DNA from 3 places in the Salicola sp. Rm-C-2C1-2 genome. Region 1 is predicted to be linked to each of the others. Evidence: predicted binding sites of a transcription regulator. Region 1 holds the regulator's gene; each other region holds the start of a gene.
The links. Region 1 encodes sigma-54, which starts transcription at its own class of promoters, with help from an activator protein. Its sites were predicted from a motif close to TGGCACNNNNNTTGCTNT; they were not measured.
Positions count from the first base shown of each region.

Region 2: a site for sigma-54 is predicted at 5,488-5,505, ahead of flgB (flagellar basal body rod protein FlgB). Genes of this name have one in related genera too.
Region 3: a site for sigma-54 is predicted at 3,942-3,959, ahead of atzF (allophanate hydrolase). Genes of this name have one in related genera too.

Region 1 covers NZ_JBEFNF010000001.1:234,983-242,081, reverse strand. The annotation lists gene lptA (lipopolysaccharide transport periplasmic protein LptA) at 1-236, shown strand, start outside; gene lptB (LPS export ABC transporter ATP-binding protein) at 244-969, shown strand; gene AAF659_RS01075 (RNA polymerase factor sigma-54) at 1,119-2,663, shown strand; gene hpf (ribosome hibernation-promoting factor, HPF/YfiA family) at 2,731-3,039, shown strand; gene ptsN (PTS IIA-like nitrogen regulatory protein PtsN) at 3,055-3,534, shown strand; gene rapZ (RNase adapter RapZ) at 3,568-4,440, shown strand; gene AAF659_RS01055 (HPr family phosphocarrier protein) at 4,447-4,716, shown strand; gene yjgA (ribosome biogenesis factor YjgA) at 4,713-5,237, shown strand; gene AAF659_RS01045 (ComEA family DNA-binding protein) at 5,497-5,790, shown strand; gene AAF659_RS01040 (carbon-nitrogen hydrolase family protein) at 5,787-6,629, opposite strand; gene AAF659_RS01035 (YhdP family protein) at 6,626-7,099, opposite strand, start outside.
Region 2 covers NZ_JBEFNF010000001.1:743,409-750,507, forward strand. The annotation lists gene AAF659_RS03445 (HD-GYP domain-containing protein) at 1-72, shown strand, start outside; gene AAF659_RS03450 (hypothetical protein) at 65-1,219, opposite strand; gene AAF659_RS03455 (ABC transporter ATP-binding protein) at 1,369-2,313, shown strand; gene AAF659_RS03460 (ABC transporter permease) at 2,310-3,083, shown strand; gene queF (NADPH-dependent 7-cyano-7-deazaguanine reductase QueF) at 3,095-3,913, shown strand; gene AAF659_RS03470 (adenylate/guanylate cyclase domain-containing protein) at 3,917-5,323, opposite strand; gene flgB (flagellar basal body rod protein FlgB) at 5,548-5,952, shown strand; gene flgC (flagellar basal body rod protein FlgC) at 5,956-6,417, shown strand; gene AAF659_RS03485 (flagellar hook assembly protein FlgD) at 6,439-7,099, shown strand, end outside.
Region 3 covers NZ_JBEFNF010000001.1:633,146-640,244, forward strand. The annotation lists gene AAF659_RS02915 (putative urea ABC transporter substrate-binding protein) at 1-931, opposite strand, end outside; guanidine-I (ykkC/yxkD leader) riboswitch at 984-1,082, opposite strand; gene AAF659_RS02920 (GntR family transcriptional regulator) at 1,290-2,003, opposite strand; gene atzF (allophanate hydrolase) at 2,106-3,902, opposite strand; gene AAF659_RS02930 (zinc-dependent alcohol dehydrogenase family protein) at 4,175-5,197, opposite strand; gene AAF659_RS02935 (DUF6522 family protein) at 5,266-5,568, opposite strand; gene AAF659_RS02940 (LysR substrate-binding domain-containing protein) at 5,674-6,540, opposite strand; gene AAF659_RS02945 (DMT family transporter) at 6,654-7,099, shown strand, end outside.

The sequences.
Region 1 (7,099 bases):
CCATCTACGCCGAAGGCGAGACCATTATCTACCGGGCCGCTGCAGAACGCATCACTTTCGAGCACAAAGCCCTGATCCGACAAAGGGGGGATACCTTCCAGGGTAACCGGATCGTATACGATGTAGCCGAGCGCGTGGTCACCGCCTCCAGCGCGTCGGATGATGACAGCGACCGCGTTGAAATGACCATCCAGCCCGGCCGCAACAGCGGCAACAACAACAGCAGCAGCGACTGAAGACACCATGGCGACATTGGAAGCCCTGAATCTGGCCAAGAGCTATCGCCGCCACCCGGTGGTGATGGACGTCTCCCTCAGCATCCAGAGCGGTCAGATCGCAGGACTGCTTGGACCCAATGGCGCCGGCAAGACCACCTGTTTCTACATGATCGTGGGCCTGGTCCCCCATGACCGGGGCCGTATCCGCATCCACGAGCGCGACATCACCCATCTGCCCATGCATGGGCGCGCACGCGCCGGCGTCGGCTATCTTCCGCAGGAAGCCTCGGTGTTCCGTCGGCTGACCGTGGCGGAAAACCTGATGGCGATCCTGCAGACCCGCAAGGAGCTTACGAAAGCGCAACGCGTGGAGCGCATGGAATCGCTGCTGCGGGATTTCCACATCAGCCACATCCGCAACAGCCTGGGCATGAGTCTGTCCGGTGGCGAGCGCCGACGCGCCGAGATTGCCCGGGCGCTGGCCGTGGAGCCGGCTTTCATCCTGCTCGATGAACCCTTCGCCGGTGTGGACCCGATCTCCGTCAGCGAGATCAAACAGATTGTACGCCAGGTGCGCGACCGCGGCATCGGCGTACTGATTACCGACCATAACGTGCGCGAGACGCTCGACATTTGCGAAACCGCCTATATCGTAAGCGAGGGTCACATTATCGCCTCGGGCACCGCCGAGGACATCCTCGCCAACCAACAGGTCAAGGAAGTCTATCTGGGCAACGAATTCCGCCTGTAATGCGTTCGCTCTGCAACCGTTGTCGCCCTGCCCGATTCGCCTGTACACTCGATTGAAAAGACGTAAGCAAAATCCCTGCCGGTCCTCCCGGGGACCGATGAGGCTTTGTTAATGCTGGACAATCGGGAACGGGAAAGCAGTCGATGGTCATGAAAGCGTCCCTGCAGCTGAAGATGGGCCAACAGCTCACCATGACGCCCCAGCTGCAGCAGGCAATACGGTTACTCCAGCTCTCCACACTCGATCTGCAGCAGGAAATCCAGCAGCAGCTGGAATCCAACCCCATGCTCGAAACTGCCGAGGAAGCCGAGACGGAGGCCGATGGCAGCGCTGAAGCCACCGACAACACCGACAGCAGTAACGGCGACAATGAAGAGGGCTCGGAGTCGCGCAACTCGGATGAGGCCGGCGATGCCAGCAGCGGCGAAGCCGAAAGCTGGGATAACGAAAACTGGCAGGACAACAGCGAAATCCCGGATAGCCTGCCCGTCGACACGGCCTGGGACGATGTCTATCAGACCGCACCCGCCACGCCAGCCGCCTCGCGCCCCGAGGATGAAGGCGGCGAAACCGACTTCGAAAGCCGCAACAGCCGCGGCGAAACCCTGCAGGATCACCTGCTCTGGCAACTCAACCTGACGCCCATGTCCGAGCGCGACCGGGTCATCGCCCATGCGCTTGTGGACGCCATTGACGACGCAGGTTATCTGACCCAGAGCCTGGAGGAGATCCACCAGGGGCTCAGTGCTTCTGATGACGACGACCCGCTGGAGATGGATGAGGTCGAAGCGGTCCTGCACCGGCTACAGCATTTCGACCCGCCCGGAGTGGCAGCAAAGGATCTGCGCGACTGTCTGCTGATCCAGCTCAATCAACTGCCAGCGGACACCCCCTGGCTCAAGCAGGCGCGCCTGGTGATCAGCCACTACATCCAGCTGCTCGGCAGCCGCGATTACCGCCAGCTCATGCGCCGCAGCCGGCTCAGCGAGGCCCAGCTCAAGGAAGTCCTGGGCCTGATCCAGAGCCTGACCCCCCGCCCGGGCGATGCCATTGGCGAGGACGAGACGGAATACGTGGTGCCGGATGTCATCGTTTCCCGCCAACAGGGGCGTTGGAAAATCGAACTTAACCCGGAGATTGCCCCGCGTCTACAGGTGAACAGCCTCTATGCCTCGCTCATCCGCCAGTCCGATAGCAGCAAGGACAACACCTACCTGCGTGATCAGCTTCAGGAGGCCAAGTGGTTCATCAAGAGTCTTCAGAGCCGTAATGAAACCCTGTTGAAAGTAGCCTCCCAGATCGTCGATCATCAGCAAAGGTTCTTTGAAGAAGGCGAGGAAGCGATGCAACCGCTGATCCTCTCCGAAATCGCCCAGGCTGTGGACATGCATGAGTCCACCATCTCCCGCGTGACGACCCAGAAATACATGCATACCCCCAGGGGCATTTACGAACTGAAGTATTTCTTTTCCAGCCATGTGAGCACGGACGAAGGCGGCGAATGCTCGTCCACCGCCATCCGCGCCATGATCCGCAAGCTCATTAACGAAGAGGAAAGCCGCAAACCACTGAGCGATAACCGCATAGCGACTATACTCAGTGACCAGGGCATTAATGTGGCACGCCGGACGGTAGCCAAATACCGCGAGGCGATGCACATACCGCCTTCGAACGAGCGCAAACGTCTCGTCTAGAGGGCATTACGCCTGTATGATGGCCACCTTCCGGTGGCCAGGGCCGAACCGGAAACAGGAGCGGATTATGCAACTCAACATCTCAGGTCACCACATCGAGCTGACAGAAGCCCTCAAGGACTATGTCCACAGCAAGATGGAAAAACTTGAACGGCATACAGACCAGATCAGCAACACACAGGTGACGCTGTCGGTGGTCAAACAACGACAGACCGCCGAGGCCACGCTCCACGTAACCGGTGGTGACATCAACGCCAAGGCCCAGCACGACGATATGTACGCGGCGATCGATCAGCTTGTGGACAAGCTCGACCGGCAAATTCTCAAACACAAGGAAAAGCAGGTGGAACGCCAGCACGGTGCCGCCACCCGCTGATCCCAAGCGGTGTCCATGGTCCATTCATCACTGTCCATTGAGTCCATCCTCGCCCCGGAACTGGCCCTCTGCGGCGTTCCGGGGACGAGCAAGAAACGCATCCTCGAGACCATTGCCGAAAGAGTGGCCCAGCACTATCCGGAGCTTGAAGAGAACCAGATTTTCAATAACCTGGTAGCACGGGAGCGTCTCGGCAGCACCGGTATCGGACAGGGCATTGCCATTCCGCATTGCCGGCTGGAAGACTGCAAGCGCGTGGTGGGCGCCCTAGTGACGCTGGATGCCCCCATCAACTTCGATGCTATCGACAGTGAGCCGGTGGACATCCTTTTTGTGCTGCTGGTGCCGCAGAACGCCACCAGCGAGCACCTGGAGCTGCTCAGCCAGCTGGCGGAGAAGTTCAATGACCGTAGCTTGTGCCGGCGCTTGCGCCAGTGTCAGGACTCGGGCGAGCTGTACGACCTGATTGTCGCCAGCGAAAAGGCATCCCAGTAACGGCGACCCATCCAGTCACCGGGAGATCGGCCTGTGAAAGTAACCATCGTGAGCGGGCGCTCAGGCTCCGGCAAAAGCACCGCCCTGCATGTTCTGGAGGATCTTGGCTATTACTGCATCGACAACCTGCCCATCGGGCTGCTTCAGCCGCTAACGCGCAAGGCGCTTGAATCCGGCGAGCAGCAGCGCGACATCGCGGTCAGCATTGACGCGCGTAACCTCTCCGCAGATATTGCTGATTTCGAAAATCTCTACTGTCAGCTCCAGCACCCGGAACTGAGGGTTGAGATCATCTACCTGGATGCGGCGGACAGCATCCTGCTGAAGCGCTTCCATCAAACGCGGCGTAAACATCCCCTGAGCACCTCAGCCCGCTCCCTTTCCGAGGCCATACAGGATGAAAAAGCCCTGCTGGAGCCAATTGCTCGGCTGGCCGACCTGCATATCGACACCACTGAGCGCTCCATGTACGAGCTGCGCGACATGGTTCGTGAGCGCGTCGTTGGCCGTGATGAACAGCAGATGGCGCTGCTCATTCAATCCTTCGGGTACAAGCACGGAGTTCCCATCGACTCGGACTTTGTCTTCGATGTGCGCTGCCTGCCCAACCCCTTCTGGGACGAGTCCCTGCGCGGCTACACGGGACTGGACGCGCCTATCCGCGACTACCTGACAGGCCAGCCCGGCACCACCGCCCTGCTCGATGATATCAAGGGTTTCCTGGACCGCTGGCTGCCGGAGTTCCACACAGTCAATCGTTCCTACATGACCGTCTCGCTGGGCTGCACCGGTGGCCAGCACCGCTCGGTCTATGTGGCCGAGGAACTGGCCTGTCACCTGGGAGCCGCTTTCAGCACGATTCAGGTCCGCCACACCGAGCTCCCCTACGTGCAAACAGAGACCTGAGCGCCCATGATCCGAGAGTCGATCACCATTATCAACAAACTTGGCCTGCATGCCCGTGCCGCCGCCAAACTTGTGGGGTGTGCCGAACAGTTCGATAGCAGCATTCAGCTCGGGCGCGATGGTCAGCAAGTCAACGGCAAGAGCATCATGTCCGTGATGATGCTGGCAGCCAGCTGTGGCACTGATGTTGAGCTGATCATTGACGGCCAGGATGAAGCAAGTGCCCGGGATGCCCTGGTGGAACTGATCAACAACCGGTTTGATGAGGAAGAATGAGCGACGCTGACACCCCGGGAGAGCCACAGGATGAGCTCCCCACCAAAAGCCAGGCGAAACGGGAAATGCAGGAGTTGCGGGACCTCGCCTCGGCGCTGTCCGGCCTGCCGGAAGAACGCATCCACCAGCTTCCTGCCTCCCCCGCTTTCATTGAGCAACTGCTGGTCATACGGACTCTTGCGGATGGCGAACCGCAGCGGCGTCAGATCCATTACCTGGGGCGCCAGATCCTTGAAGAGGACGAACAGGCGCTGCGCCGAGCCGTTGCCGGGCAGACCGCAGGCACAACGGAACACACCCGGCGTCTGCATATGGCCGAACGCTGGCGCGAGCGCCTGATCCACGAAGGCAAACCAGCACTGACCGAATTCATGGGCCGTTACCCGCAGAGCGATGGCCAGCATCTGCGTCAGCTCATCCGCAATGCCGCGAACCAATCAGGTAATGGCGACCGCAACAGCCCACGGCGGCGCCTCTTCCGCTACCTGCGCGAGCGTATTGATGAAGGGGAACAAGTGTAGGAAATCGCCTACATCGAGGATCAGCGATTTCCTATTTCCTACAGAACCCGACTGATTAGAATGATGATCTGCAGGGACGCACCGCGGTGCAGGAAGCACTAAGCCACAGGGATGGACAGTGCCCAGGGAGTTGGGCAAGGCCGGGACAGATCGGGCGACAGGGAGGTCGTCCGTCTGGACCACCTCTTACCCTCGCTATCTTCCTCCTCCGGACTGTTCCCTGCATTAGCCAATCACTAACAGACAGGAACTCGTCACCATGAAAGGAACCATTTCAGACGCTTGCCGCTTACTGACGTTCGCGCTGGTACTGGCAGCCATGCCGGCCATGGCCCAGGACGCCACGAAAGAGGCAGAGACCGTCAACATCAACACCGCCAACGCGGACACTCTTGCGGAGGCTCTCCACGGCGTGGGGCCTGCCAAAGCGAAGGCTATTATTACCTGGCGCAAGAAACAGGGAGAATTCACTACCCCGGAGCACCTTGAGGAAGTGGACGGCATCGGGCCAGCCACCATTCGTGACAACCGGGAAAAAATCAGCCTCAACTAAAGGCGGCGATGCTCCCACACCGGGATGGCGCTACGGGTGCCGGCCAGCTGATCGCGGTCCAGAACCGCACTGACCACACCGGGCCCATCCTGCGAGCGCTCGGCGACCACACGGCCCCAAGGATCAACGATCATGGAATGGCCCCAGGTCTGTCGGCGCTCGTCATGCTGGCCGCCTTGGTTGGGCGCACAGACCCATACCTGATCCTCAATCGCACGTGCCCGCAGAAGGGGCTCCCAGTGGGCCTCCCCGGTCCGGTGAGTAAAGGCTGAGGGTACCACGACCCATTCCGCACCCGCTTCGCGCAGCTGGCGATAAAGCTCCGGGAAGCGCAGATCGTAGCAGATGCTGAGACCAAGCCGACCCGCCGGGGTATCCACGGTCACCACTTCGTTACCGGGCTCGAACAGGTCCGATTCCTGATAACGCCCCTGTGAATCCCCCACCAGGGCATCAAACAGATGGATCTTGTCATAGCGGGCCACCCGTTCGCCCTGATCGTTCCAGACCATGCAGGCCGCCCGTACGCGGCCATCAGGCACCGTGCTGCCATCCGGACGGGTTCCCATGGGCAGCGAGCCAGCCACGACCCAGAGCCCGAGGCGCGCAGCCTCGCGGCCGACAAAAGACTGGATGGAGCCTTCCTCACCATGTGCCTCAGCCTGTCCAAGTTCAGCAAGTCGACGGTTCTGGAAGGCAGCAAAATTTTCCGGAAGAACCGCCACGCGCGCCCCATCCGAGGCGGCCGCTTCCAACAGCTCGCGAGCACGAACAAGGTTCTGCTCCACCTCAAAGCCACTGACCATCTGAATGGCTGCTACCGAAACGGATGCCGTCATCGCCTGATCTCCTCTGCGGGCCTTGCGGGGGCTTCCACGCCCACCTCAGGCCGTTCATAGCTTTCCAGGTCCGACTCCGTGTCAAACAGATTGCGAAGTTCGATCTCCGGGTCGCTCCAGGTGCCCTCCAGCGTGTAGGTGGCACTGGTCACCCGGCTCAGGATACCGCCAAAAACCTTGTCGATCACGAAAAGGGCACCGCCGATGGGGGGCGCATACCCGAAAAGCACCGCCGCCAGTGGCAGGTTCTGGGTGACCGGCAGTACCACGACGAGACGCATATCAAGCCCCTCGCTGATCAGATCCGCCTCACCGCTCATCCGGAAGCCACCAGAAGCAGCCTGGATCGATATGGCCGGATCGAAGATCAACCGGCCCTTGTGAATGAGCACCTCACCTTCGATGTGGTCAAACGCGATTCCGGATTCATACACATCCGAAAAATCCAGCTGCAGACGGCGCCACAGCGT
Region 2 (7,099 bases), 510 kb from region 1:
TCTCAGTACGAGGTGACTGGCGCTGCTGCGCGCTCGCGGTCTCGGTGGCGTCTCAGGGGGCTTTTCAGTTGATTTCCACGAGCAGGTTCTTGCGGAACCAGCGGTAGTTGTCGAAGTCCGGGTAGTCCACCTTGAAGCTCAGCACAATAGTGCCGTCTTCCGCCGGTTGGCTTGTGTTGCGATAGAATTCCACTGTGCCTTCCTGGCGGTTAACGCCGTGAATTGCCCAGCCCTTGCCTTTGGTTATTGCATCCAGGCGTTTCAGTGAATAGCCCGATGAGCCGGTGCGCCTGATTGCGACTTCTTTGATGCGGCCGTCTGAGGGATCCAGAGTCAGGGTTTCCGGTTCCAGGTAGAACGCGGTTGCCAGGTCGTTCCTGAAATCCAGTGTCTCACTCTCGAGGAAATCAATGGCGTTATTGGCAGGGGCTTCGTCGAGAGTGCGCCGGGCATTGAGAATCCGGCTGCGTTTGTCTGACTGCTCTTCCGAGAGCTCATTGTTGGGACCATCGACGGGCGGTTTCTCACAGAGCTCGCTGCCTTTGGCCGCAAAGCAGATGTTGTCCAGAAGCTGGTTGGCGGGGGACGGATTCGCCAGGTCGCCCGCTTTGTCCCGATTTTCCTCAGAGATGTTTTCCGGCCGTGCGAATGCCTCGACGGTAGTACTGAAGTCGATTTCGGGGTTGCTGTCGTCCGCCAGGTAGTCGTTCAGCTGGTCAATCGTGCGCTCTGTGATTTCGAGCGTTTCGTCCGATGAACGTACGTTTTCCTGCTCGGCGAGAGCTGTTAGCAAGCGTGTGATGTTAATGGCGACGGCGTTGTTGTTGGCCAGTGCCACTTCGGTGGTGCGATGGGTCGTGAGGTCTTCGCCTTCGTCAGCGCCGCCTTTATGCAGCCGCGTGCGCGCATTCGCGGTGAAATCGATGGGGCTCAGGAAGGGGGCGGCGGGTATATCGTCGGCCAGGACGAGGTTGCCCACGCGGAATGTCAGTGTCTCGCCGGGACGGAAGCGGAATTCTCCGGCTTCGTCGGTGGTCCCGGACTGGCTGCGCGTTTCATAATGGATATTCTCAATCCCCTGAGTAAAAAGGGTGCCTGTGCGCAGACCGTCATTACCACCACCGTCACTATCACTGCAGCCGGTAAGCGTCAGCAGGCTCAGCGCGGTGAAAGATATACCTGCTTTCCATCCTGTGTATCGCGGGGTCTGATGGGTCATTGGTCGTCCGTAGGCCCTGAGTGGTACGTTTCGCCATTGTAGGAAGCTGGTGCCACTTCTGATCTGACACAGGTCGCAGATTGGGAATACCCTTGCATTGCGGCGCATGACCCCCATAATCGGCGCCGTTCATTCGATAAGAGATCCCTATGAGCTACGCACTGGATATTTGTGGACTGCGCAAGACCTTCCCCGGTGGCCTTGATGCCCTGAAAGGGATCGACCTGCAGGTCGAAACGGGCGATTTCTTTGCGCTTCTGGGCCCGAATGGAGCCGGCAAATCCACCACACTGGGCGTGCTTGCCTCACTGGTGCGCAAGACAGCGGGCCAGGTCCAGGTGTTTGATGCTGACCTGGATAGCGATCCCGCGCGGCTCAAGACCTGGCTAGGGTTTGTGCCTCAGGAGTTCAACTTCAATCAGTTCGAGAAAGTGGGTGACATCGTGCGCACCCAGGCGGGCTACTACGGCATGCCACCGGGCCGGGCTGCCCGCAATGCTGAGCGGTATCTGCGCGAACTGGGCCTGTGGGACAAACGCGATTCCCCGGCACGTATGCTTTCTGGTGGTATGAAGCGGCGACTGCTCATTGCCCGCGCGCTGGTGCACGAGCCGCGGGTGCTGATCCTGGACGAACCCACCGCAGGCGTGGACATTGAATTGCGGCGCTCCATGTGGAGCTTCCTGGAGCGGATCAACCGTGAGGGGGTCACCATCATTCTCACCACCCATTATCTGGAGGAAGCGGAAGCGCTGTGCCGCAATATTGCCATCATCGATGGCGGGCGTATTCTCCAGAACACGTCCAAACAGGCGCTTCTGCAGCAGCTGAGCCTGGAGCATTTCATTCTTGATATCGGCAATGATCCGGGGACGGTGCCACAGCTCGAGGGCTATTACTGTTTCCGCAATGACGAGGGCGCTCTGGTCGTTGAGGTGGAACGCGAAGACGGGCTGAATGATGTTTTCCGTCAGCTTGGCGAGCAGGGCTGGGAGGTCACCAGCATGCGTAATCGTTCCAACCGTCTGGAGGAGCTTTTCATGAGTCTGGTGGGCCGCTCGCTGCCGGAGTCGCAAGAGGAGGCAAGCGCATGACGGCGTACCAGATCTGGATTGCGTTCATGACCATCGTGGTGCGCGAAGTGCGGCGTTTTACGCGCATCTGGCCGCAGACGCTGCTGCCGCCGGCAGTGACCATGACCCTGTATTTCGTGATTTTCGGCAACCTGATCGGCAGCCGCATTGGCCCCATGGAAGGCTATGACTACATGGAGTTCATTGTTCCGGGCCTGATCATGATGGCGGTGATAACCAGCTCCTACGCCAACGTGGTGTCGTCGTTCTTCAGCATGAAGTTCCAGCGCAGCATTGAGGAGTTGCTGGTCTCGCCCACGCCCAACTGGGTGATCCTGACCGGCTACGTGGCCGGTGGCATGGCTCGCGGGTTGATTGTGGGGTTTGTGGTCATGCTGGTATCTCTGACTTTCACTACTCTGGAGTTCTACAGCCCGGTGCTGGTTATCTCAACGGCATTGCTTACGTCCCTGGTGTTCTCTCTGGGTGGGTTCATCAATGCCATGTTTGCCACCAAGTTTGATGACATCTCGATTGTGCCGACGTTTGTGCTGACGCCGCTGACCTATCTGGGAGGCGTTTTCTATTCCATCAACCTTCTGGATCCGCTCTGGCAGGCGTTTTCCATGGCCAATCCCATCCTCTACATGGTCAATGCCTTCCGCTACGGGGTGTTGGGCGCCTCGGATGTGGGGCCGGTTTGGGCGATTGCCATGCTAGTAGTGTTCTCCGTGGTACTGTTCACGCTAAGCTTGCGCCTGCTTAACCAGGGCAAGGGCATTCGCAGCTGAGGAGCGGGACTATGCATCTGGACAATGGGCCGCTGGGCCGCACCAGCGATTACCCTGAGCGTTACGATCCGTCGCTTCTTTACCCGGTTCCCCGGGCGGATGCACGGCACTCGCTGGGTCTGGCGGACGGCTGGCCGTGGCACGGCGAAGATCGCTGGCAGGCCTGGGAACTCAGCTGGCTGCGGCCGGATGGTGTCCCACGGGTGGCGACGGCGGAGTTCCGCGTACCGGCGCATTCACCGAACCTGGTCGAGTCCAAGTCGCTCAAGCTGTATCTGAACTCGCTCAACGGGACGCCGTTCGAAAACGCGGATCTGGTACGCGCGACGGTTGAGCAGGATCTTTCCGGGGCTGCCTGTGCCGATGTCTCCGTGGTTCTGGCGGATGTGGATGCGCAAGCGTCGGTAGTGGCGAGGCCGGAAGGAGCTCACCTGATCGATGATGTGGAAGGCGTGATCATGCCCGGCGCGCAACCGCTGGCGTCGCTGCGTTCGCTGGAAGGCGATGTGGTCACGGAGACGCTGTGTAGCCACCTGCTGCGCAGTCTCTGCCCGGTGACGGGTCAGCCGGACTGGGCGACGCTTATGGTGCATTACACCGGTGCTCGCCTGAGGCCGGAAGCACTGCTTGGGTACATCATCGGCTATCGTGATGCCCGGGGTTTTCACGAAGCCTGCGTGGAGCGCATATTCATGGATCTGGAAAAGGCGTTGAACCCGGAGCGGCTCAGTGTGGGGGCTTTCTACACCCGCCGCGGCGGGCTCGACATCAATCCTTGGCGCTCGACCCATCAGGGCGATGCCCCGCCTCTTAGGCTGTTGCGCCAGTAGGCACTAATCGTCACGCAGGCGCCGGGCCGCCCGGTCGAGTGCCTGGATGATGTGGTCGCGTTCGCGCTCGTTGACTTTCTCGGAGTCCAGGTACATCGCGAAGCCATCGCCTTCATGCTCCAGGAAGCTGCGCTGATCGCCCACATCCTGGCGGAAATCGATAACCTGGTAGATGGGGACTGGTCGGGCGAAGCCCTTCACCGTGATTTCGCCCTTATCCCGGCACAGGATCTGATCCTTGATGAGTGAGAAGGTTTCGTAGGAAACCAGGATTTCGCCCGGATCCGTCAGCTCTTCCAATCGGCTCGCGAGGTTCACCTCCTTGCCGATGATGGTGTAGTCCATCCGGTTGTCCGCCCCGAAGTTACCTACCGTGCAGAAGCCGGTACTGATGCCCATGCGGATCTCAAGCGGCGTGCGGATGCCCTGGCTCTTCCACTTCTGGCGCAGTACCGTCATGTGTTTGCGCATCTCGATGGCCATGGAGACACAGGCTTGGGTGTCTTGTCTGGCGCCCTGGCTGGTAGGGTCACCGAAGAAGATCATGATGCTGTCGCCAACAAACTTGTCGATGGTCCCGCCATACCGCAGCGCGATCTGTGACATCTCGGTGAAGTAGGTGTTGAGCAGTTCGGTGAGCGCCTCCGGTTCCATCTCTTCCGACAGTTCCGTGAAGCCGCGGATGTCAGAAAAAAACACCGCCAGTTTCTTGCGCTGTGTTTCCAGCCGAACATCCCGCTCGCCGGTGAAGATGGACTGCCAGACCTGGGGCGAGAGGTACTTGGCAAGCTTGTGGGACAGGGCGATGGATTGTTCTCTCTGGTACTGGATCTGGGACTTGGCCGCCACCAGCGCACGGGCCTGGAGATAGGTGTAGAAGGCCATGACGCAGACGTAGAAGGCGGTAACCGCACCACTCACCACCGTCAGGGCAGGCGGCGCCCAAGGCTCAAAACTGCTGCCGGCAACCGGGATTGATATCAGCACACCCGCTGCCATCGCCGAGACATTCAGGGCCCAGGCCCTCAATCCCCCGACGATGATGGCGCTGAAGCTGATCATCAGAAGAAACATCAGCGACGGCATCACGCTGAATTCAATGTGCACCGTGAGTGACCCGATCAGGAAGCTGTCGAGCAGAAGAATGCGTTCACGGATTTGCGGCGTGCGTTTGGTGAATAAGGCGCGGGAAATGAAGTACAGGACATGGGGCCAGATCAGCGCCAGCGGCACCAGCCAGATCAGGTGATCCTCAAAATGATCCAGAAAAACCCCGGTGGCGATAATGGCAGCCCCGGCCATATAACCCAAAACCCGCGCATGGTAGTCCGGCATGGGCGGAATGGCACTGGGCTTGTGTTTGGGGTCAATCGCGGTGAGACCCGAGGGCATGAGGGATACGTTCATCATCGTTCAACGATCGCGTGCATATTGGAAAACGGTACCAGCAAAGTTACAGCCTCACAATTGACCCCGGAGACAGGGGGTCCGGCACTGGCACAGGTTTGCCGCATCGCCCCCGGTATGGTTGCCAGGGCGGCGTTAATGCCTGAATACAAAGGAGTGTAGCAGTTTGGCACTGCTATTGCTTATCAACAGGCAAAGCCCGATTACCCGGCAAAAAGGGGCCAGTCATGACCACGATCAGCTTTGACAATGCATTAGGCATTCACGATGACGCACTCCGGCTGCGCTCTCAGCGCTCCGAAGTGCTGGCGAACAATCTCGCCAACGCCGATACACCCGGTTACAAGGCGCGGGATGTCGATTTCCAGGCTGCCCTGCAGCAGGCGCAGGGTCAGCAGGAGGGCATGACAATGGCAGCCTCGGACGCGGCCCATATGTCAGCCGATGGTGCTGGTGGTGGCAGCCCGGAACTGATGTATCGCAACCCTATTCAGCCGTCGATTGACGGCAACACCGTGGATACCCAGACGGAGATGTCCAAGTACATGCGCAACTCCATGGAGTTCCAGGCCAGTTTCCAGTTCCTGAACAGCAGCATCAAGGGACTTAAAGACGCACTCGCGGGGCAGTAAACCATGTCACTTAATCAGGTTTTTGATATCGCGGGTTCAGCTATGTCGGCCCAGTCCATCCGGCTGAACACCACCTCCAGCAACCTGGCCAATGCCGAGACGGCCAGTTCCAGTACTGGTGAGGTCTATCGTGCGCGCAAACCGGTTTTCTCCGCGATCCAGGCCGACATGATGGGCCAGCAGGGTAGCGGTGTGAGCGAGGCGGGCTTCTCTGGCAATGAGCTGCAGTCGGCCGGGGTCAAGGTGGATGGCATCGTAGAGAGCGATGTGGGTCTGGAGCAGCGTTATCAGCCGGAGCATCCCAAAGCGGATGATAACGGCTATGTGTATTACCCGAACGTCAGTGTGGTGGAGGAGATGGCCGATATGATGTCGGCATCCCGCTCCTTTCAGACCAATGTTGAGGTGATGAATACGGCCAAGAGCATGATGCAGCGCGTCATGACGCTGGGTCAGGGCCAGTAAACGGGAACGGGAGTAGCGACGATGGACGGCGTTAACAGTTCAGCCAACTCGGCTTCCGACATTCTCAAGGAGTATCGGAACCAGGGCGATAAGAGCGAAGGTGGCAAAAAAGCCTCCGATATGGGACGTAATGAGTTCCTGGATCTCATGATGACCCAGATGCAGAACCAGAATCCGCTGGATCCGAAGAAAAATGAGGATTTCGTGGCCCAGCTGGCCCAGTTCTCGTCACTGGAGGAGATGGAGAGCCTGAACACCTCTGTTGAGGATGCCATGGGCCAGTTCCGCTCGACGCAGGCGCTGCAGGCCTCCGCCATGGTGGGGCAGCAGGTTCAGGTGGAGGGCAACGTTGCCAATCTTGGCCCTGAAGGTCAGGTGAAAGGGGCGGTGGAGGTGCCGTCGGCCACCTCGAACCTGCGGGTATCGGTTTATAACCCCTCCGGCGAACTGGTTCGCCAGATGGATATGGGGCAGCAGGGCAGCGGCACGGTGGATTTCAGTTGGGATGGCGAGAATGGTAACGGCGACCTGATGGAGCCGGGCGATTACCGCGTTCAAGCGCAAGCCCAGTACGACGGCGAGACCCAGGAGCTGGCCACCCGGCTCAATGCGAACGTGGACAGCGTCAACCTGGAGAATGGGGGCGTGACGCTGAACCTGGCAGGACGCGGCTCGGTGCCGC
Region 3 (7,099 bases), 400 kb from region 1:
GGCCAAGCAGCCCATGGCGGAAGGAGAACTCGGCCACGCTCTGCATGGTTTCCAGCAGCTGGTCACTGCGTGTGAAATCCACCGCTTCGGAGGGATCATGGAACATGTTGGTCGCCTCCAGCTGGGCCTCGTAGCCCTCAAGATCGGTGCCCGCGGCATTCGCCATATGGGTACGGGCCTCAATGGCCGTTTCGTCATCGCCCTGCATGCGGGCCATGATCTCGTACCAGGCGCCGGTCAGGGCCTTGCCGAACTTGGGGTTCGCTTCCAGGGTTTCCGTGTTGACCACCATCAGGTCCATGATCTCGCCAGGGATCTGGGAGGAATCGAAGACCAGGTTGGCATTGGGCTGTTCCAGCACGGAGCTGAGCTGCGGGTTCCAGGTAACCACGGAACTGACGTCGGGCGTGGCGAAGGCTGAGACAATATCCGCGTCAGCAGTGTTGACGACTTCGATATCACGCTCGGACAGCCCTACGGACTCCAGGCCCCGCGCCAGCAGGTAGTGGGAGACGGACAGTTCGACCAGGTTGACGCGCTTGCCCTCGATCTCGGCCAGGTCATCCTCGTTCTTCATGACGATGCCATCGTTGCCATCGGAGAAGTCGCCCACCAGCAGCGCGGTGGAGTCCACGCCGCCGGATGCCGGGATGGTGAGCGCGTCCATGTTGGTCATGGTACAGCCGTCGAAACGCCCGGAGGTGTACTGGTTGATGGACTCGATGTAGTCGTTGATCTGCACGACGTCGATCTCGATGTCGTACTTGTCCGCCCACTTGTCGACGATGCCCTGGGCATCGCCGTAGTCCCAGGGCATCCAGCCCACGTAGATGGACCAGCAGACACTGAACTCGTCTTTCGCAAGGGCGGTGCCGGGCAGCATGCCGGCGGCGGCAATGAAGGGGAGTGCGGTAAGCAGCTTGGATCGCATGTCGAGCCTCCTGACGGTTTACTGGGAGGAATCAGATGGCTGTCAGCCTGTATCCTCCCGGGCTTTTGTCCCGCCGTGTAACCTTCAGAAGGTCGACCGCTCTCGGACCAGACGCCACGTCGGTGTGGCCGGAACCCTAGCTGTCCATTTCAGATTGTCTTGGAACGGACCGGGCAGCACAGCGCCGCTCAGTCATCTGATTCCTGTCTGTTAGACTGCAACCACAGTGCCACCTATTGAAAAACCTTTAATGACAGTAGCCTGGGGATCTGATGCTGCCGTGGTCGGGAATCGGGTGCGCCATCTTGGTGCAGCCTAGAGGGGTGTGCCCCGGTTGGGGGCAGATTGGGCCTGAAACCTAAGGGCAACCTGGTTCCCGGCGCCGATGCTGTTGCGAGACCTCCCGGATGCGTTCCAGTGAGATGCCCTTGACGGCCTCCTGGCTGGTACGGATATGGGCGGTCATTTTCTCCGCGGCCTCACCGGGATTGTTGGCGATCAGTGCCTGCAGGATCTCGGCGTGTTCCCGGTAAGTGGCATCGATCCGGTCGGGCCGGGTGAAATCAAGTCGGCGGACGATGCGCAATCGGTCCGTTATCCGCTGGTGGATCTGTGTCATTTCGTCGTTGCCGGCTGCCGCCACCAGCTCACAGTGAAAGCTTTCATCAAGGGCGCGCACCGTGCTGCCGAAAGCTCTTTCGGAGGGGGCATCCGGGTTCCAGATGTCGTTGAGCAGCCGCAGCGCGGGCGGCGGCTTATCCAGGCGGCAGATCTTGTGCATCGCGGCCCGCTCAAGGGTGATGCGCAGGTCGTAGAGATCCTCGATCTGCTTGAAATCCAGCTGCCGTATCTGCCAGCCACTGCGGAAGAGCACGTCCACATAGCCTTCGCGTTCCAGCCGGTACAGCGCCTCGCGAACTGGCGTGCGGCTGGCCGAAAGCCGCTGCGCGATGTCGGATTCACTGAATTTGTCACCGGGAATCAGGCGGAACTCAAAGATATCCTCCTTGAGCGCCTGATAGATCCGGTCGGCCATGCTTTCGCGCTGTGTGGGGGCGCCGGATTCCGCCATTGGGGTTAACACCAGCGGTCCGGGTGGGGGTGTATGATCCGCACCGCAATCTCGCCCCGGTTGACCACAAGAGCCTTTGAAAACATGGCGTTACTCCTTTCCTTATCCCTGTTGTTCCCGGAGGGACTGGATATAGGCGCGCCAGCCCCCCAGATGCGTGATGTCCGTGGCTCCCTCGAGCCCCGCTTCCTCACAGATGAAGCTCTTGGCCCAGGTGCCGTCCGCCAGTTCGACGGTGCCGATGCCCAGTGGGTGGGGAATCAATTCCACAAAGGATCCGAAGTGCTCCGTGGGCATTGCCCATACCTCGACGTCCAGGGCGCCGCCGGTGGGGTCCCGTCGCAGCCCGGGTTTGGGCGGGGTGGTGCCGGCCAGGGCATACAGCCGGTAACAGGGGGCGGTTGCTGTGCTTTGCAGCAGCCGTGCACCGCGCCCGGTCAGCTGGTCGTTCAGTGGCATGCCGCTGAGATGGGCGCCCACCACGGTTACCTGGACCGTGCCGCCATCGGGTTCTGGTGGCGTCTCCGGTGGCCGCTCCCGTCCGGTGGCGCCGAGTGGTGTCGGGGTGTGGTTGAGCCATTGCGCGCCCAGTTCCTGAAGATCCCGGTCACGCCAGGCGCCACTGATCAGGGTGATGCCGAAAGGCAGGCCGTCTCCGCGGAACCCGGCCGGTAACGCCAGCGCGCACAGGTCAGCCAGGTTGACGAAGTTGGTGTAGCGGCCAAGGCGGGCGTTCAGGTGCACAGGGTCGGCCTCGACCGCCCTGAGGGAAGGGGTTATGGGCGCGGTCGGCACCAGCAGGGCATCGATGGCCGCCAGCTCCTGGTCCAGGGCATGGCGCAGCTCATGCTGCTGGTAGAGGCCATTGAATGCATCGGTAGCCGTGAACCCCTCCGCCCGGCGGATGATGTTCAGGACTACCGGGTTCATGGCCGCCGCATTCGCCTCCATGAAGGTGCTGATTGCAGCGTGACGCTCCGCGATCCAGGGGCCTTCATACAGGAGTGCGGCCATGGCGTAGAGCGTTGTGAAGTCCCGCTCCACCACCTCAACGCCCAGGGACCGCCACTGGCCCAGGGCCTGCTCCCATGCATCGCGCTGCTGGTCGTCGCTGTACCATTCCGGATCCCTGGGAATGGCCAGGCGTCGTATCGGCCCCGGTGCCCTCAGTGCACAGACGGGGTTGGATCCGTATTCCAGGCGGGAGCAGCCAAAGGGGTCAGTGCTCTCGCCCGCTTCCAGGCAGCTCTGGATTACGCCGGCATCAGCCGTGGTCAGGGCGAAAACCGAGACACAGTCCAGGCTCCGGCATGCCGGTACCACGCCGCGGGTGCTGATGGCACCGCGGGTTGGCTTGAGCCCAACGATGTTGTTCAGTCCCGCCGGTACACGTCCGGACCCGGCAGTGTCCGTGCCCAGGGAAAAGGGGACGGTGCCGCGGGCCACAACTGCGGCGGAGCCTGAACTCGACCCTCCCGCTATGACGGTGTCATCGAAGCTGTTGGGGACGGCGCCCCAGGGAGAGCGTGTGCCGACAAGACCGGTAGCGAACTGGTCGAGGTTGGTCTTGCCGATGAGTACGGCGCCCGCTTCCTTCAATGCCTTGACCGCTTCCGCGTTGCACTCGGGCTGATAGCCGTATTCCGGACAGGCCGCGGTGGTCTCGAAACCGAACGCGTCAATGTTGTCCTTGATCGCAAACGGCACCCCGTAGAGTGGTTGCTCCGGGGAAAGGGTCGCGATCTGGGCGGCCAGCTGTTCCCGGCTCGTCAGGCTGATCCAGGCGGGGTCACGTGGGTCCTCGGCCTCCAGGAGCGCTTCCAGAAGCGCCTGGGGTGACTGGCCATTATGGTACGCCTCCTGCCAGTCCCTGATGGTCCATCCGGTTGTTGAAGCCATGATGAGTCTCTTGGTTGCCAGCTTGTATACAAGTTGGCGTAAGCAAACGGCGTGCCATTCCTTCTGAATCCCCGAAAAAATCCTTATAGCAAAGGCTTGGATTTAATGAGCAGGTCGAAAACACTGCCTAAGAACCAGACGGTGCCCCGATATGGTGAGTTGTGCGACAAGTCGGTGCAGTCACGGGATAGGGAAATAGGCGTCCCATGGATGAGCTCGGGGACGAGCTTGTGTCACAACACCTGACCGTATAGGTATGGCCGCTGAGCCTCCTATGGGGTCAGTACCGCCGCACCGGCGAACCGTCCCTCCCTCAGGTCCTCGAGGGCCTGGTTGGCTTCGCTGAGCGGGTAGGCGTGCACCTCGGTTCGCACCGGGACTCTGGGTGCGACCTCAAGGAAGGCGCGGCCATCCTCGCGGGTGAGGTTGGCGGTTGATTTCAGGCTGCGCTCTTCCCACAGAAGGCCATAGGGAAATGAGGGGATGTCGCTCATGTGGATGCCGCCGCTGACGACGCTGGCGCCGCGGTCTACATTCCTGAGCGCACTGACCATCAGTTCACCCACCGGGGCAAAGACAAGCGCTGCGTCCAGAACGTCCGGTGGATCCTCCGTGCTCGCGCCCGCCCAGACGGCACCAAGATCGCGCGCCAGCTTCTGCGCCTGTTCATCGCCGGGTCGGGTGAATGCGTACACGGACTGGCCGTACCAGCAGGCGATCTGGCACAGGATATGGGCGGCGGCGCCAAAGCCATAGATGCCGAGCCGCTGGATGTTCTCGCCGCCTGCTAGGCGCCATGTGCGGAAGCCGATCAAGCCGGCACAGAGCAGGGGCGCAATATCCAGCGCTTCGGCTTCCGGGGGTAGAGGGTAGCAGTAGGGCGCATAGGCACGGGCGTATTCCGCGTAGCCGCCATCCAGGGTGTAGCCTGTGAACCGGGCGTGTTCGCAGAGGTTTTCCTGGCCGCGGCAGCAGTAACGGCAGGTGCCGTCAGTGTGGCCAAGCCAAGGAACACCAACCCGGTCGCCGACCCGGAGATCGGTAACGTCATTACCGGCAGCAACCACCTTTCCCACAATCTGGTGGCCAGGAATCAGTGGCAGTGAAGGGTCCGTGAGTTCGCCGTCCAGGATGTGGAGATCCGTCCGGCAGACGCCACAGGCCTCCACCCGCAGAAGTACCTGGTCCGTCTCTTCAATCTCCGGAAGGGGCACCTGATGGTGCTGAAGTGCCTGGCCCTGCTGCGCCAGCACCATGGCATTCATGGTGCTCGGGAGGCGATTGTCATGAACCATGCCTTTTTCCTCATTCAGGATGCGTCATACCTATATCCAAAGAGTGCGCCTGGGTCGGTCAATCGCGCTCAGTCGTCCATAAGCTGCATCAGCGATGGTTTTACAGGGCGGTGGGAGTCCGGAGGGGGCGTCGCCGGCGTGAGACGGCCGTCCGCCTCCAGAATCATGCAGGCCTGTTGCTCACCGTAACGCGCGGTCAGCCGTATCCGCCCTGCGTCCTCTCCCTCGCCCTTCTCCACAAGCGTCCGCACAGCGCCGGACTCAATAGCCTGGGTCAGTGTCTCCAGATCGATGTTCAGCCATTCCGCGAGCGTGGCTGCATCAATGACAGCATCACCGTTATCGATGCTTATGGAAGCGGTCTCTTGCATGGCAGGTTCCTGTTCACCTCGGCTGGGTTCGTGACTCTGGTTCATTGCCATTGGAACACAGCCTCGCGCGCGAATGCAGGGTCTCAGGGCATTGAACGCGCATTTCTACGGTTTCTCTGACCTCATGTGCTGACGTATCAACTCCGCCAGCTGCCTGGCGGGTTCCGACGGACGGCCAGGGGCGCGGTGCAGTGCAATCTCCACGGAGGGAAGCGCTGGGAGTCCGCTTTTCTCGTCCAGGGCTCTGAGCTGAGGATTGAGCATGTCCCGGGTGATCAGCACCACCGCCAGACCCGCCACAACGATGGGCATCAACCCTGTCATGGACTGGCTGGAATAGGCCAGTCGCCAGTGCCGGCCGGCAGCGCTGAGGGCGTGCTCGGCCACCTCCCGGAAGACATCAGCGCCTGGGCTGTACAGCGCCAGCGGCAGTGGATCCACCAGTGACGGTTGCTGGTGGGCGCCTACCGCCCATACAAGTGGGTCCCGTCGGATTACCTCACCTCCCGGCGAATGGGTCTGACGGGTCACCACTGCCAGATCCAGTTCCGACGCCTGGACCTGGCGGACGAGGTCAATGCTGGCACCGCAGGTCACCTGCAACTGCATGGCCGGATACATCTGATGGAAATACGCCAGCGCCGCGGTCAGCAGGAAGGCGTAATCCTCCGGAATGCCAAGACTCAGGGAACCGGAAACCCTTCGGTCCCGGAGGTCGTTCAACGTCTCGTTATTCAGGGTCAGCAGACGCCGGGCATAGCCAAGAAGGCGTTCACCTTCGTTGGTGAAGCAGATCCCGCGCCCGCTCTTTTCATGCAGGGTCACGCCCAGCGTACTTTCAAGCCGGTGCAGCTGCATGCTGACGGTGGACTGGGTATAGGCGAGCCGTTCCGCCGCGCCGGTGACGGTACCAGTATCAGCCACCGCGAGCAGGGTCTGGAGGAGGTTCAGGTCAAGCACTGGGGTGCGCATAAAGATCACAGACTTTGATCGGTCGATTCATATAAAATCGTTTTTGTGATTATTGTTCAGACTCTAACCTGACGCTGTCATCTCGTAAACGAGACGTTACAGGAGACATGAGCGTGCAGGCACTGAGACTTGAGAATCCCCAGTTTCCTGTAGGCCCTATGGCAGGGCTGTTTGCCGTTGTGCTCTGGGCTTTGGCCCCCCTTTTGATTGATCTCGCAACTATGATTCCACCGCTGAGGCTGACAGCGATTACCCTCTTGGCTGGCTCAATGGCGGCTCTGCCGATGAGCCTTGGGAAAAACTTTAAGGTTGAAATACCGCCCGGATTCTCTATGGTCATCTACGGGCTGATTCCCCTGCTCGTGCTGGGGGCTGTGGGCTCCTATCTGGTAGGGCTTGGGATGGCCCCCACAGCGGAAGGCGCGCTTATTACCTACACTTGGCCGGTGCTTTTCGTTCTGATCAATCAGTGGTTTACGCACAGAACCCTTTCCGGGCCGGTTCTCGGTGGTGCCGCTATTGCCTTTGGGGGCGCGGTTCTTTTGCTTGCACCAGACGC